Regions from separate parts of the Arthrobacter sp. 2MCAF15 genome, predicted to be linked through region 2. Evidence: riboswitches for the same ligand, from Rfam matches in the RefSeq annotation. Region 2 holds a riboswitch; the other holds the start of a gene.

Region 1 (8,135 bases), on a different contig from region 2:
GGCGGCGTAGTACTTCAGCTCCGTGACCAGCGAGTGCTGCTCCGCCGGGACCAGCGCCAGCAGGATGGCTTCCGCGTTCGGTCCCTGGACGGCGATCAGGGACGTCTCGGCGGAAACGTCCTCCACCTTAACGTCGAACCCGCCTTCTTGGGCAGAACCAGCCCGTTCGGCCAGTGCTGCGGAGACCACCACGGCGTTGCCGGCGTTGGGGACCACGAGGTACTTCTGCTCGCCACGGCGGTAGGAGATCAGGTCATCGATGATGCCGCCGTCTTCCTGGCAGATCAGCGAGTACTTGGCCTTGCCGACGGCGACTGCCGACAGCTTTCCGGCAAGGGCGTAGTCCAGGAAGGCTGCGGCGTCCGGACCGGTGACCCAGACTTCGCCCATGTGGGAGAGGTCGAACAGGCCGGCGGCGTTGCGCACGGCGTGGTGCTCGGCCAACTCGGAGGAGTACTTCAGCGGCATCTGCCAGCCGCCGAAGTCGGTGAAGGAGGCGCCGGCCTTCTTGTGCTCTTCGTAAAGTGCTGTGTAGTTCTCGGTCATCGGGAATCCTTAGTTTTCGAATTCGGAAAGCGGCGGGCAGGAGCAGACCAGGTTGCGGTCCCCGGCAGCGCCGTCGATCCGGCCGACCGGAGGGAAGTACTTGTCCTGCCTGAGCGTGTGGACGGGGAACGCAGCCTGCTCGCGCGGGTACTTGCGGGCCCAGTCCGAGGAGACCACCGCGGCAGCCGTGTGCGGTGCGTTGCGCAGCGGGGAATCCTCCAGGGTGAAGTCCCCGGCGGCGACCTGCTCGATCTCGGCGTGGATGGTGATCATCGCGTCGATGAACCGGTCGATCTCCGCGAGGTCCTCGGACTCGGTGGGCTCCACCATGAGGGTGCCCGCAACGGGGAAGGACAGCGTGGGGGCGTGGAAGCCGAAGTCGATCAGGCGCTTGGCCACGTCCTCGGCGGTCACGCCGGTCCTGGCCGTCAGTTCGCGCAGGTCCAGGATGCACTCGTGCGCCACGAGGCCGCCCTCGCCCGTGTACAGGACCGGGAAGAACTCGTTCAGGCGGGCCGCGATGTAGTTCGCTGCCAGCAGCGCCGACTTGGTGGCCTCGGTCAGGCCCTGGGCGCCCATGAGCTTCACGTACGCCCAGGAAATCGGCAGGACGCCGGCGGACCCGTACCGGGAGGCAGAGATCGCAACGCCGGTTCCCGGTTCGACAGCGCCGGCGTTGTGCGCCGCTTTGTTCGCGTCCCCCGGCATGAACGGTGCCAGGTGGGCCTTGGCCGCGACCGGGCCGACGCCGGGTCCGCCGCCGCCGTGCGGGATGCAGAAGGTCTTGTGCAGGTTCAGGTGCGAGACATCGCCGCCGAACTGGCCCGGCTGGGCCAGGCCGACGAGCGCATTCAGGTTGGCGCCGTCGACGTAGACCTGCCCGCCGGCCGCATGCACGGAGTCGCACACCTCGCGGACGTCGGCGTCGTACACCCCGTGGGTGGAGGGGTAGGTGATCATGATGGCGGACAGGGCGTCCTTGTTGGCCTCGATCTTGGCGTTGAGGTCCGTGTGGTCGATCGTGCCGTCGGAGGCGGTGGCCACGACGACGACCTTCATGCCGGCGAGCACGGCCGAGGCCGCGTTGGTGCCGTGGGCGGAGGCCGGGATCAGGCAGACGTTGCGCTGGGCGTCACCGCGGGAGAGGTGGTAGCCGCGGATGGCCAGCAGGCCGGCGAGTTCGCCCTGGGATCCGGCGTTGGGCTGGATCGAGACCTGGTCGTAGCCCGTGATTTCAGCAAGGTCAGCTTCGAGGCCGCTGATGAGTTCCCGCCACCCCTCGGTCTGGGAGTCCGGCGCGAAGGGGTGGATGGAGGCGAACTCCGGCCAGGAGATGGCTTCCATCTCGGCCGTTGCGTTCAGCTTCATGGTGCACGAACCCAGCGGGATCATGGTCCGGTCCAGGGCAAGGTCGCGGTCCGAGAGCTTGCGGATGTAGCGCAGCAGCTGCGTTTCGGAACGGTGCGTGTTGAAGACCGGGTGCTGCAGGAAGTCGGAGGTGCGCAGCACACCCTCGGGCAGCTCGAAGCCCTTGGCCTCCACCACCGGACCGGCGCCAAAGGCGACAACCACCGCGGAAAGGACCTCCGGCGTCGTGGTTTCATCGACTGACACGCCAACTGTGTCCGCGTCGATGAGCCGCAGGTTGATGCCGCGGGCCTCGGCGGCGGCGATGACCTTGGCGGCCTTGCCGGGCACGCGGACCGTGAGGGTGTCGAAGAAGGAGTCGCTCGCCAGTTCGCGGCCGACGATCTTCAGCGTGGCGGCGAGGGCGCGGGCGTTGTTGTGGACGGTCTCGGCGATCGCCTTCAGCCCGTCCGGGCCATGGTAGACGGCGTAGAACGAGGACACGATGGCCAGCAGCGCCTGCGCGGTGCAGATGTTCGAGGTGGCCTTCTCCCGGCGGATATGCTGCTCGCGGGTCTGCAGGGCCAGGCGGTAGGCGGGGACGCCGGCGTTATCTTTGGAGACGCCCACGATGCGGCCGGGGAGCGTGCGTTCCATGCCCTCGCGGACCGCCATGTAGGCGGCGTGCGGGCCGCCGAAGAACAGCGGCACGCCAAGGCGCTGCGTGGAACCGACGGCGATGTCCGCGCCCTGCTCGCCCGGAGGGGTGATCAAGGTCAGGGCCAGAAGGTCCGCTGCCACGGTGACCAGGGCGCCGCGGCCTTTGGCCTCTGCGATCACGGCGGACTGGTCCCACACCCGGCCGGAAACGCCCGGCTGCTGCAGGACGACGCCGTTGATGTCCCCGGCGGGCAGTCCCTGGGAGAGGTCGGCGACCTCGACCTCGAAGCCCAATGCGTCGGCGCGGCCCCGCACAATGGCGATGGTCTGCGGGAGGCAGTCGGCGTCCAGGACCGTCTTGCCGTCGCGGGCACCTGCGTTCTGTCCTGCGGACTTATTTGCCCTGCGCATCAGGAGCACGGCTTCGGCGACGGCGGTGGCCTCGTCGAGGAGGGACGCGTTGGCGACCGGCAGCGCGGTGAGGTCCTGGACCATGGTCTGGAAGTTCAGCAGCGCCTCGAGCCGGCCCTGGGAGATCTCCGGCTGGTAGGGCGTGTAGGCCGTGTACCAGGCGGGGGCCTCGAGGATGTTGCGGCGGATGACCGGCGGCGTGACGGTGTCGTAATAGCCCTGGCCGATCATCTGCACGGCGGTCTTGTTCTTGGAAGCCAGCTTGCGCAGTTCGGCCAGCACCTGAACTTCGCTGAGGGCGCTGTCCAGGCTGAGCGGCTTTTCCTGGCGAATGGAAGCGGGGAGTGCATTGTCTACGAGGCCGTCTACGCTGTCGTAGCCGACGGCCTTGAGCATGGTGTCGATGTCTGTTTGGCGGCGCGCACCGATATGGCGGTCTGCGAACGTGGACGGGGACGACTGAATCGTCATGAGGAACTCCATAATTCAGGTGGCACAGAGTGCCACGATGATTCGGGTTCCTCCCCGCTCTGTATTGGACCTGAGAGTTTCCGCGTTGCCTGCTGTTAGCAGGCGCCACTTGCACCGTCGGTGAGCCCGGTTTCCCGGACTGCTTTCCAGAGTTGCCTTGCCGCGGCGGTACGTGGGCCTGAGAGATTCCTGGGGAGGATTTGCTCCTACGGCGCCTGCTGAACGTACCGGCAGGACTCTCCCGCCGCAGATCATAAGCTGTGCCACTGGTGGGTGACACGGCTCACACGTTACTTGTTGCAGGGGCCGGTTGCAAGAGGTGGGTCCGTATGAGGCGTTGTTTGACGATAACAACCGCAGGCCGGTCCGCGTCCGCGAGGCTAGGCCAACTAGTCCGCCGGCCGGGGAGGTTCGTGGAGGCCGAATGCCGAGCCTCGGAGGTACGGCACGGCACCGGAGTCGCCGGAAGCGGACGACGGCGGAAAAGTCCCGCCGTCGTCCGCTTGCCGTTTGGTGCCCTTACAGTCTGTGATACTCCGGAGCTGCCCACCGGGCGGCCCCGGAATCGGCCTTGCTTGCCGGTTGGCCCGCGTACGTCCAGACACACGGCCGGCCGGCATCACTCGGGAGGAGCTGGCCCTCGTGCATCGAGATGCTCGCTCCGGCCGGGCTCTGCCAGACTCCGGTCAGTTCGCAGTGGGTGCCCGTGGCTTGACGCCGCGGCGCTGAGAGTTTGATGATCCTGCGTGCCCGTTTCTCGGCTACGGGAAATCTCTTCTTCACGATGACGCTCCTGGCCGTTCCCGGTAGGTGCTTTCGGGAACATCAGTGATGAACATGTGTCCGGGGGCGTGGCTGATGGCGAAGGCTGGCCTGGATGCCATCACTGCGCTCTGCGGTGTCACGCCGCAGGCCCAGAAAACCGGCACTTCCCCCGGCCGGATCTCCACCGCATCGCCGAAGTCGGGACGGTTGATGTCGGCAATGCCGAGGTCCCCGGGCGTCCCGACGTGAACCGGGCTGCCGTGAACCTTGGGCACCTCCGACGTCACCCTGATGGCCGTTTCGACCAGTTCGGGCGGCATCGGGCGCATGGAGACGACCATCGGTCCGTGGATTCGTCCGGCAGGGGTGCACTCGATGTTCGTGCGGTACATGGGGACGTTGCGGCCGGTTTCGGTGTGCCGGAGCGGGACGCCCGCGCTGGCGAGCGCGGCTTCGAAGGTGAAACTGCAGCCAATGAGGACGCCCACCATGTCATCACGCCAGACCGATGCGACGTCCGTGACTTCATCGGCAAGTTCGCCGTCCACCCACACCCGGTAGGCCGGGATGTCAGTGCGGATGTCCGCCCCCGCGGCGAGGACGCTCCCGTACTGTCCCGCCGGGATGACGTCGATGACGGGGCAGGCTTTGGGGTTGAGCCGGCAGAATTCGATGAATTCGTCGGCGTAGTCCGCCGTCACCGCTATCAGGTTTGCCTGGGTGTAGCCATCGCCCCATCCGGAGGTGGGGGTGACCAGGCCGTTGCGGAACTTCAGGCGCGCATCGGAGGGTGCCAGGTGTGCGTTGGCCTGGTTCATCGGGCCTCCACCAGCTCATTTACAGCCGGATCATTTTCCACCAGCTCAGTTGAAGGCTGCAGGTACTCCTGGTCCTCGGCAACGTCGGAGTCCCGGCCCAGGGCCAGGCCCACCAGGGTCAGGAGGCAGGCAACGCTGAGGTAGATGGCAACCGGGACCCAGCTGTTGAAGGTGCTCAGCAGGAGGGTGAACATGAACGGTGCGATAGCGCCACCGATGATTCCGGCGAAGGTGTAGGCCAGCGAACTGCCGGTGGAGCGGAGCCGCGGCGAGAACTGTTCAACAACGAAGGCCGCCTGGGGTCCGTACATAAACGAGTGGCAGAGCAGGCCCAGCACCGTTCCCACGATCAGCATGACCGGGGACCGACCTTCGAGGACGATGAAGAACAGGTACCCCCAGACGGCGGCGGCCACTGCGGCGATTGCGTAGACCAGCCGGCGGTTGATGTGGTCGGAGATGGCCCCGGCGAGCGGCATGGTGAAAATCTGGAGTGCCGAACCGATCAGGACGGCCACCAGCACTTGGCCGCGGTCGAAGCCAAGTTTCTGAATGCCGTAGGTGAGCATGAAGACGGTGCACAAAGCGTAGAGGACGTCCGGGCCGATGCGGCTGAGCATGGCTGCGATGAGGGGGCGGCGCTGGGTTGCCAGGACTTCGCGGATGGGGGACTTGGGCTTGTCTCCTTTGGCTTCCATGGCCTTGAAGATGGGGGTGTCTTCAAGCTTGAGCCGGATCCAGAGCCCGAAGGCCACCAGCAGGGCCGAGATCAGGAAGGCGATTCGCCAGCCGAAGTTCAGGAAATCCTCTTCGGACAGGGCCATGGTCAGGACGGCAAGCACGCCGTTGGCCATCAGGTTGCCGGCGGGCGGGCCGATCTGCGCGGCGGATGCCCAGAAGCCGCGGCGGTTCGGGTCACCGAATTCACTGGAGAGCAGCACTGCCCCGCCCCACTCGCCGCCGACGCCGACACCCTGCGCGAAGCGAAGGAAGACCAGGATGGCGGGGGCAATGATGCCGATGCTGCCGTACGTGGGCAGCAGGCCGATGAGGAACGTGGCGGCGCCGATCAGCATGAGCGTGATGACCAGGATCTTCTTGCGGCCGATCTCGTCGCCGAGCCGACCGAAGATGATGCCGCCGACGGGCCGGGAAATGTAGCCCACGGCGTAGGTGGAGAAGGCCAACAGGGTGCCCGTGACAGGGTCCGAGGCCGGGAAGAAGATCAGCGGGAAAACGATCGCAGCCGCGGCGGAGTAGACAGCGAAGTCATAGAACTCCAGTGCGGTTCCGGTCAGGCTGGCCGCGAATGCCTTGTACATGCCCTTGCGCCCTACAAAGGGCTTCGGGTCAGCGGGGGCCGTTACGGATGAAGCGGCCATGTGTACCTCCATGAAGAGTGGGGATGTCAGCCAAGTGCGGGCGGCTGGTGTTGGTGCGCCTTTTCGGTCCGGGCCTGCGGCGATGCGGGTCGGGACCTTCGGGTGCGTGTGCGGCTACCGTGATGGGCTGCGGAAGTCGGGACTGCGTTCAATTATTAGGATCAATTGTTGGATTGTTGAACAATCCGAATTGTTGAACAATTTACGCGACGCAGGTCACATCGTCAAGGGGTCGAGGGTGTTGCGCTCGTCGCGGCAGCCACCGGGTATAGCCGGATTTAAGGCGCCGAAGCGCTGCCTCAAGGCCTCAGGCCGCGTTCTCAGGGCACCGCGGCTGTGCTGGTTTCAGGGCTGCATGAACGGCGACGGCGGGACCACCCGCCGTCGTCGTCTTATTTTTTGTGGTTCTGAGTTTCTTGAGGTTCTGGTTTCTTGAGCTGGGAGTGTCTACCCCGGAGGCGGAAGGGCGGCATAGCTATGGGGCATCGAATGAGGATTGGTCGGCCGGTCCTCGTCGGAGGAGGTGGGCTCCCTGGTGTCGTAACTGCGCGCCGTCTTCAGGTTCCGCGATCGCTTGTACAGACCCACGGCGACCAAACCGAGGCCAGCGGCTAGAAGCGCGAGTCCCAGGACGAACACAGCCGCCGCACCCTGTCCGGCGCTGCCCGAGAACACCTCAACCAGTGGCATCGGCAGCGTGAACAACGTGGCCACCAGCAATATCGAGCCCGCTGCGATTTGCCATGTTCCTTTGGACCGCATGGTTCCCCCCTCCATGTTTTGCGTGTCAGCCTTGCGGCCCAGTAAACCCGAAGGGTGCGTATTTAGATAGGGCCGCCTCCGGGTGCTGGGCCCGAGAAAGTCGCGGGCACCAGGCGCCGGGCCCGGCCTATCATGGGGATCACGGGACGAAATGTAAGCGGGGGCCGCTTGGCATGACCAGCGAACGCGAACGCAGTGACGCGCCAACGGGTGGCGTTGCGCTGGTGACCGGCGCGAGCCGCGGTGTCGGCCGGGGCATCGCGCTTGCCCTTCAGGCCGCGGGGTTCCGGGTTTATGGCACGGGCCGGTCGATCGAGCAGGCGGACCTCCCGCGGGAGATCGTGCGCCTGCGCTGCGACCATCTCAACGATGACGAGACCGCGCACGTGTTCGACACGATCCGGACCGAGGGCGGCCGCCTCGACCTGCTGGTCAATTGCGCCTGGGGCGGGTACGAGAAGATGATCGAAGGCGGCGCGTTCACGTGGCCGGCACCGTTCTGGGAGCAGGCGCCGCATCGCTGGACCGGCATGATGGACGCCGGAGTCCGCGCCGCATTTGTGTGTTCGGCGCACGCGGCGCGCATGATGACGCCGCGGCACCGCGGCCTGATCGTCAACATCAGCTTCTGGGCCGCGCAGCGCCACCTCGGCAACACGATCTACGGCATCGCCAAAGCGGCCACCGACAAGATGACCTCCGACATGGCCGTCGAGCTCAGACCGTTCGACATTCCGGTCATCTCGCTCTACCCCGGCCTGGTCCGCACCGAGGCGGTCCTGGCCGCGGCGGAAAGCGGTGCATTCGATCTCTCGACCAGCGAAAGCCCCGAGTTCATCGGCCGGGTGATCAATGCGCTGTTCCATGATCCGGACCTGATGACGCGGACCGGCCAGGTGCTCATCGCCGCTGCGGTGGCAAAGGAGTTCGGCGTCCTGGACATCGACGGAAAATCGCCGCCGGCGCTGACGCT
Region 2 (8,135 bases):
GGTCACCGGCCGCGCCGTCGATCCGGCCGACCGGCGGGAAGTACTTGTCCTGCTTGAGCGTGTGGACCGGGAAGACGGCCTGCTCGCGCGGGTACTCGCGGGTCCAGTCGGTGCTGATGACGGCGGCGGCGGTGTGCGGTGCGTTGCGCAGCGGGCTGTGCTCCACGGTGAAGTCGCCGTGGGCCACCTGGTCGATTTCGGCGCGGATGGCGACCATGGCCGTGATGAAGCGGTCGATCTCGCCGAGGTCCTCGGATTCGGTCGGCTCCACCATGAGGGTGCCTGCCACCGGGAACGCGAGCGTGGGGGCGTGGAAGCCGTAGTCGATCAGGCGCTTGGCCACGTCCTCGGCGGTCACTCCGGTCTTGGCCGTGAGTTCGCGCAGGTCCAGGATGCACTCGTGCGCCACGAGGCCGCCCTCGCCGGTGTACAGAACCGGGAAGGAGTCGTTCAGGCGGGCCGCGATGTAGTTCGCCGCGAGCAGGGCCGACTTGGTGGCCTCGGTGAGGCCCTGGCCGCCCATGAGCTTCACGTAGGCCCAGGAGATCGGCAGGACGCCGGCGGAGCCGTAGCGGGAGGCGGAGATCGGGGTTCCGTCGGCGCCGTTGGCCGGATCGGCTGCGTTGCCCGGCATGAACGGTGCCAGGTGGGCCTTGGCCGCGACCGGGCCGACGCCGGGTCCGCCGCCGCCGTGCGGGATGCAGAAGGTCTTGTGCAGGTTCAGGTGCGAGACGTCGCCGCCGAACTGGCCCGGCTGGGCCAGGCCGACGAGGGCGTTGAGGTTGGCGCCGTCGATGTAGACCTGGCCGCCGGCGGCGTGGATCGCGTCGCAGACCTCGCGGACGTCGGCGTCGTACACCCCGTGGGTGGAGGGGTAGGTGATCATGATGGCGGACAGGGCGTCCTTGTTGGCCTCGATCTTGGCGTTGAGGTCCATGTGGTCGATCGTGCCGTCGGAGGCGGTGGCCACGACGACGACCTTCATGCCGGCGAGCACGGCCGAGGCCGCGTTGGTGCCGTGGGCGGAGGCCGGGATCAGGCAGACGTTGCGCTGGGCCTCACCGCGGGAGAGGTGGTAGCCGCGGATGGCCAGCAGGCCCGCGAGTTCGCCCTGGGACCCGGCGTTGGGCTGGATGGAGACCTGGTCGTACCCGGTGATCTCGGTCAGCTGTGCTTCGAGGTCGTCGATCAGTTCGCGCCAGCCGGCGGTCTGCGAGTCCGGGGCGAACGGGTGGATGGAGGCGAACTCCGGCCAGGAGATGGCTTCCATCTCGGCCGTGGCGTTCAGCTTCATGGTGCACGAGCCCAGCGGGATCATGGTGCGGTCCAGGGCAAGGTCGCGGTCCGAGAGGCGGCGGATGTAGCGCAGCAGCTGGGTTTCGGAACGGTGGGTGTTGAACACCGGGTGCTGGAGGTAGTCGGAGGTCCGTTCGACGGCGGTGTCCAGGCCGAAGGAGGAGTCTGCTGCGTCAACGACGCTGGCCCCGAAGGCGGCGACGACGTCGGCGACGATGGCCGCCGTCGTGGCCTCATCGGCGGAGATGCCGACGGTGTCGGCGTCGATGGCGCGCAGGTTGACGCCCTTGGCGTCGGCGGCCGCGATGATCTCTGCGGCGCGGCCCGGCACGGAGACGGTGATGGTGTCGAAGAACGAGGTGTGCAGCACGTCGAGGCCGGCGGCCTTCAGGGACGCCGCGATGGTCCTGGCGTTGTTGTGGACGGTCTGGGCGATCGCCTTCAGCCCGTCGGGGCCGTGGTAGACGGCGTAGAAGGATGCCACGATGGCCAGCAGCGCCTGGGCGGTGCAGATGTTCGAGGTGGCCTTCTCACGGCGGATATGCTGCTCGCGGGTCTGCAGGGCCAGTCGGTAGGCGGGGACGCCCGCGTTGTCCTTGGAGACGCCTACGAGGCGGCCGGGCATGGAGCGTTCGAGCCCCTTCTGGACCGCCATGTAGGCCGCGTGCGGGCCGCCGAAGAACAGCGGCACGCCGAAGCGCTGGGCGGAGCCGACGGCGATGTCGGCGCCCTGCTCGCCCGGGGACGTGATGAGGGTCAGGGAGAGGAGGTCGGCCGCGACGGTGACGAGGGCGCCGCGTTCCTTGGCGTCGGCGATCACGGCGGTGTGGTCGAACACGCGGCCGGATACGCCGGGCTGCTGCAGGACGACGCCGTTGATGACCCCGGCGGGCAGGCCCTTGGAGAGGTCGGCGACCTCAACCTCGAAGCCGAGGGCCTCGGCGCGGCCCTTGACGATCGCGATGGTCTGCGGGAGGCAGTCGGCGTCGAGGACGGTCTTGCCGTCATGTGCGGCCTTGTTCTTGTTGGCGCGGCGCATCATCAGCACGGCCTCGGCGACGGCGGTGGCTTCGTCCAGCAGCGAGGCGTTGGCGATCGGCAGGCCGACGAGGTCCTGGACCATGGTCTGGAAGTTCAGCAGCGCCTCGAGCCGGCCCTGGGAGATTTCCGGCTGGTAGGGCGTGTAGGCGGTGTACCAGGCCGGGGCTTCGAGGATGTTGCGGCGGATTACCGGCGGGGTGAGGGTGTCGTAGTAGCCCTGCCCGATCATCTGCACTGCGGTCTTGTTTTTCGCCGCCAGCTTGCGCAGTTCGGCGAGGACTTCGACTTCGCTGAGGGCAGCGGCGAGCGCGAGGTCGGAGTCCTGGCGGATGTCCTTCGGAACGGCGGTGTCCACCAGGGCGTCGACGGTGTCGTAGCCGACAGCCTTCAGCATGGCGTCGACGTCGGCCTGGCGGCGGGCGCCGATGTGCCGGTCAACGAAGGACGTGGAGGCTGGGGTAACAGTCACAAGGAACTCCATAACTCAGGCGGCGCAGGGTACGCCACATTGATTCGGGTTCCTCCCCGCTCTGTATTGGACCTGAGAGTTTCCGCGCAGCCCGCATCAGGGGCTCCGCTTGCACCGTCGGTGAGCACAACGCGCTAAGGACGCACCTGCTACTTTCCAGAGATGCCTTGCCGCGGCGGTACGTGGGCCTGAGAGATTCCTGGGGAGGATTTGCTCCTACGGCGCCTGCTTGTACCTACTTGCAGGACTCTCCCGCCGCAGATCAAAGGCGTATTCAATTGGGGTGACAACAGTCACAGCACTCATTGTCCTATGCCGGGCGCGCGTCCGCAAACTCCCTCCCGGCGGCGGCCCCAAGTTACAGGTCCGGCCACGCGAGTTCGCCGCAGGCGTGCGGGGACGCCGTTTCGTTCCGGCGTAGTCGCAGGCTTCCGGCGTATTCGGCGAGCGGGGTCTCGGCGGCCGTCAGCGGCGCAGCTTCTCGACGGCGGCCAGGAGGCTCTCGACGTCGTCATTGACTTCCGGCGGCTGCCCGCCCGGCCCCCGGCCCAGCATGGCGTTGAAGTACAGCCCGTCCCCCATGTACAGGACGGCTTTCGCCATGGCGGGCCCGACGTCGGCGGCCAGCAGTTCCAGCCAGTTCGCCTGGGCGGCGGCGAAGCGGCGGAGGGTCTCCTGGTGCGCCACCTCGGCGAGCCTCGTGGCCGCGACGAACACCCGGTCCATGGGGGTGTCCGCCCACACCGAGGATTTGATGAAGTACACCGCCGCACCCTCGGGGGCCTCAGCCATGGCGGCAACATCGGCAGCGAGGTGCCCGTCCAGCCGCTCGAGCAGGACCGCGATCATCGCCTCCTTGGTCGGGAAGTGGTAGAGCAGGCCCCCCTTGGAGACTCCGGCCCGGCGCGCGACGGCGTCCAGCGTCGCGGCGCGTTCACCGACTTCGATGAGCAGGGATTCGAAGGCGTGGAGAACGGCCTCGCGGGCGACGGGTTTCCTGGGCATGCCTCCCATCATGCCTGTCCGGTGGCGCATTTCTTAACTGTACCGTCCAGACGGTATAGTTATGTTCCATGAGCATTCCGTCGATCACCGTCACCACCAGCACCCTGTCGGCCACCGGCCCCCGGGCCCCGTGGCGCGACTGGGTGGCGCTGGCCCTGCTGATGTTCCCTGTCCTGCTTGTGGCCGTGGACAACACCGCCTTGACGTTCGCCCTGCCCGCCATCGCCCGCAGCCTGGACGCCTCCGGCGTCGAACTGCTGTGGATCATCGACGCCTACCCCCTGGTTCTGGCCGGACTCCTGGTTGCGATGGGCAGCCTGGGTGACAGGATCGGCCGGCGCCGGCTGCTCTTCGTGGGCAGCGCAGGTTTTGCCGCGGTCTCGGCCTTGACGGCGTTCGCGCCGAGCGCCGAATGGCTGATCGCAGGCCGCGCCGGGCTTGGCCTCTTCGGCGCCATGCTCATGCCATCAACGCTTTCCCTGATCCGCAACATTTTCCCGCAGCCCAACCGGCGCAGATTGGCCGTGGCAATCTGGGCCGCAGGCTTCTCCGGCGGCGCCGCCCTCGGGCCGATTGCCGGCGGCTGGCTGGTGGAGCACTTCTGGTGGGGCGCCGTCCTGCTGGTCGCAGTGCCGATCATCCTGCCCCTGCTGCTGCTCGGTCCGGCATTGATCCCGGAGTCCCGCGACCCAAAGCCCGGACGCGTGGACGTGCCCAGCATCATCCTGTCCCTGCTGGTCATGGTGCCCGTTGTCTACGGGATCAAAACCCTCGCCACCCACGGGCCCTCGCTGGAGGCCTTCGCGAGCATCGGAGCCGGGCTGCTCATGGGCTACGTGTTCATCCGGCGCCAGCGCGCCCTGGCCAGAGGCCACAAGGCGGACCACAGCACGGCGCCCATGCTCGATGTCAGCCTCTTTGGCAACCGGGTCTTCAGCACCGCCATCACCGCCAACGTCCTGGCGCTGTTCTCCTTCAACGGCTTCATTCTCTTCCTGGCCCAGCACCTGCAACTGCTGGAGGGGCAGTCCCCCTCCGCCTCCGGTGTCGCCATGGTCCCGGCCCTCATCGCCACAGTCGTTGCCGGGCTGCTGGTGGTCCCCCTGGTGCGCAAGGTCCGGCCCGGCTTTGTGGTGGCCGGCGGCCTGCTGCTGAGCGCGGCGGGCTACTTCCTGGTGGCATTCGGCGACCACAGCCACGGCCCGTCACTGCTGCTGGCCGCGCTGCTGGTCCTCTGCCTGGGCGTGGGTGCCGCGGAGACGATCTCCAATGACCTGATCCTGGGCGCTGCGCCTGCGGACAAGTCGGGGGCCGCCGCCGCCATCTCCGAGACCGGCTATGAAGTGGGGTCCCTGCTGGGCACGGCGATCCTCGGCTCGATCCTCACGGCTTCTTACCAGGGCAACCTCCGGCTCCCCGCAGGCGTGTCCGAGCTCGCCCCGGCCTCTGCCACGAACCAGGCCGGCGAGACCCTCGCCGGCGCCGTGGAGCTCGCGGGGATGCTTCCGGCGCCGCTGGCAGAGGCGGTGACGGCGGCCGCGCGCACCGCCTTCGACTCGGGCGTACACATCACGGCCTCCATCGCCCTGGTCCTCATGTCCGGGGCGTGCGTGCTCGCCGCGGTCCTCCTGCGGAAGGTGCCGAAGGCAAGCTAGCAGCACCGGTTCCATCGCCGTCGGGCTCGAGTTCGACCGTGCTCAGCGCGACCGACATGCGTTGCCCTTCCAGGACCATTCCGTAGCTGAAAAACTCCAGCGTCCGGCGCCGGGAAAATACCCGACGCCGGACGCTGGAGTTTCGTGGGTGCGGCCTGGTGCTAGCAGGACCTACTTGCTGTCCGGAGTGGTCACGCTGGCGGTGGCCTTCATGGTCTCGGCACTGACCATCCAGGCGTACTGCTCAAACTTTGCGATGAACTCGTGCAGCAGATCGGCGGTGGTGGGGTCTTCATCGTCCACTTCGTCATGGACTTTGCGCATGGTGCCAACGGCCGCCTCCAGCGCTGCGACAATGCGTTCGATCGCGTCCTTCGTGCTGATCAGCCCCGCCGGAAACTCGGCCAGCGCGGTGGACTTGGAAACCGTGGAGTTTCGGCCGTCAGGGAGGGCGTGGAGGGCGCGCATGCGCTCGGCGAGGTCGTCCGCGAACCCGCGGGCGGCGTCGACGATCTCGTCCAGCTGGAGGTGAAGGTCCCGGAAGTTGGTCCCGACGATGTTCCAGTGCGCCTGCTTGCCCTGAACGTGGAGTTCGATCAGGTCCACCAGGACTGCCTGCAGGTTGGTCGTCAGTGTGGGTGTTGCTTTCATGCGTCCTCCTCGATAGAACCGGTGCGGTGGAGGCCGCGCGCGCCGCGTACTGGCGGCCCGGCCCATGCTTTCGACGCTACCGCAGGGCGGCGTCGGGCCGCGACGGTTCGGGGAGGAATTTCTCGATCAGCTTACTAAGCCGGCTTACTAACTGCTTCGGGGGCGGCTAGACGGCTTCGTTGAGGACCGGGCCGCGGGGGAACACGGCACGGGTGATGCCGCCGGATGTGGCCTCGGAGAGCTGGGTGAGGTAGTCGTTGCGGCGCCGCGGCGTAATCCTGGACTGGGGTTCGAACGGCTGCGCGGGGTCATCGGCGTAGTGCGCGGTCAGTCCGTCGCGCATCAGCCGGATGGCCTCCGAACGCTGCTGGGACACCGCAGCATGGGTGGATCCGAGTTCGGCGGCCAGGTCTTTGACCGTCCGGTCGCCGAAGTAGATCTCCTCCACGACGTAGCGCATCCGTTCCGGCAGGGATTTCACGGCGGCCCGCAGGTACTGGAGCCGTTCATCCGCGAGCACGGAGTGTTCCGGGGTGAGGGTCTCGGCGGCCAGGGTATCCACCACGGCCTCATCGAGGGGTGTCAGCGTGCGTGAGGCATCCGCGAGCGCGGCCTCCACAACGCTCTGCTGGACGCCAAGGGCGGAGGCGATCTCGTCCACTGTGGGCGTGCGGCCAAGGGCGGATGCCAGGGTTTCCTGGACGGACATGGTTTCCTTGATCCGCCGGCGGGCGGAGCGGGTGGCCCAGTCGCTGGCCCGCATCTCGTCCGCGAACGCGCCTAGGATGCGCCGGCGGGCGAACGCGCCAAAGGGGACCCCGAGGTCGGGATCGAACGAATCGGCCGACGTGATCAGGGCAATTGCACCGGCCGAGGCCAAATCATCGCGAGAAAGGTGTGACGCCTTCGAGCACAAATCTGAGACGAGATACCCCACCAGCGGAAGGTGCTGCGTGACCATCTCGTTGCGTTCCACGCGATTCAATACTGTGTCCCCCCATGAGACCGGATCCGAAGGGCTGTAGCCCTTAAAACGCCGAGAACCGCACCCAAACCGACCGGTACTCCCCCCATTGGAGTCAGCGTTCGCAAGCAGGGCGCAGCACCCATGGAGGAAACCTATCACCTGATCCCGGATCTGCGTGTACCCTCAGGGAAAAGCTTGGCAAAAAGTGCGGTACCCGCCCCGAAGCTGCGATTCAGGGGGCGGAAAGAGAATGGGGCCCATGAGCGCAAGTGATCTGTCCGCGGCGCTGTGGCAGGAGCGCCGGCAGCTGGAACTGCTCCTTTTCAGGCTGGAAACGCTACGGCTGCACGTCGGGGCCGGGAATGTGGAATGGCTGCGCCTCATGGCTTCCGAAATCGAAGCCGTGCTGGACCGTTTGCGCTTTGAAGGCCTGGCCCGGAGTGTCGAATCTGCCGTCGTCGCGGCCCAATGGGGTATGCCGGCACAAGCGACGCTGGTTGAACTGATTGCGGCCGCACCCGCCGGCCCCTGGGCCGAGATCCTGGGTGAGCATCTGGACGCCCTGCACGCACTTCTTGATCGGCTCGGCGCGGCCGCCCGCGTGAACGAAGAGGCACTGCGGCTCCTCCCCTTGCCGGGACGTCCCGGCCCGGCGGGCACCGCCGGACTGCTGGATCAGCTGGCCACTGGCGGAAACCTGGAGCGGGTCCTGGCCGTGGTCCGGCGCGCACCCCAGCCCGCCCTGGCCCAGTATCTGGGCGGGGAAAAGGACTGATCCGGGACCTGGCTTCAGCCCTTGGCGGAAGGTGCGGGCGGCAGGAGCCCGCGCAGCGCGTCCTCGGCCTCCGGGCCGGCTTCCGCCGCGGCGAGGTTCGCGGCCGCGATGGCTTCGATGACTTCCCGGCGCTGGATGGGCACGCCCCGGGGTGCCTCAATGCCTATCCGAACACCGTCGCCGCGGCCTTCCAGGACCGTGATGACGATGCCGTCGCCGATCATGATCTGTTCGCCCGGCTTGCGTGTAAGTACCAGCATCTTCTCAATCTACCCT

What was found. Region 2 has a riboswitch for glycine ahead of gcvP (aminomethyl-transferring glycine dehydrogenase). Riboswitches for the same ligand answer to the same signal wherever they lie in the genome.
Region 1: linked by a shared signal. The riboswitch ahead of gcvP (aminomethyl-transferring glycine dehydrogenase) and the one ahead of gcvP (aminomethyl-transferring glycine dehydrogenase) in region 2 are both predicted to bind glycine.

Annotation. Positions count from the first base shown of each region.
Region 1 covers NZ_JBFRGZ010000017.1:1,080-9,214, forward strand. Annotated here, with positions in the region: gene gcvT (glycine cleavage system aminomethyltransferase GcvT) at 1-546, opposite strand, end outside; gene gcvP (aminomethyl-transferring glycine dehydrogenase) at 556-3,447, opposite strand; glycine riboswitch at 3,485-3,590, opposite strand; glycine riboswitch at 3,592-3,689, opposite strand; gene AB4089_RS17470 (putative hydro-lyase) at 4,215-5,018, opposite strand; gene AB4089_RS17475 (MFS transporter) at 5,015-6,400, opposite strand; gene AB4089_RS17480 (SDR family NAD(P)-dependent oxidoreductase) at 7,336-8,135, shown strand, end outside.
Region 2 covers NZ_JBFRGZ010000020.1:2,288-10,422, forward strand. Annotated here, with positions in the region: gene gcvP (aminomethyl-transferring glycine dehydrogenase) at 1-2,818, opposite strand, end outside; glycine riboswitch at 2,858-2,971, opposite strand; glycine riboswitch at 2,973-3,071, opposite strand; gene AB4089_RS19130 (TetR/AcrR family transcriptional regulator) at 3,272-3,811, opposite strand; gene AB4089_RS19135 (MFS transporter) at 3,880-5,466, shown strand; gene AB4089_RS19140 (Dps family protein) at 5,638-6,117, opposite strand; gene AB4089_RS19145 (sigma-70 family RNA polymerase sigma factor) at 6,284-7,102, opposite strand; gene AB4089_RS19150 (flagellar protein FlgN) at 7,344-7,859, shown strand; gene AB4089_RS19155 (carbon storage regulator) at 7,874-8,119, opposite strand; gene AB4089_RS19160 (hypothetical protein) at 8,129-8,135, opposite strand, start outside.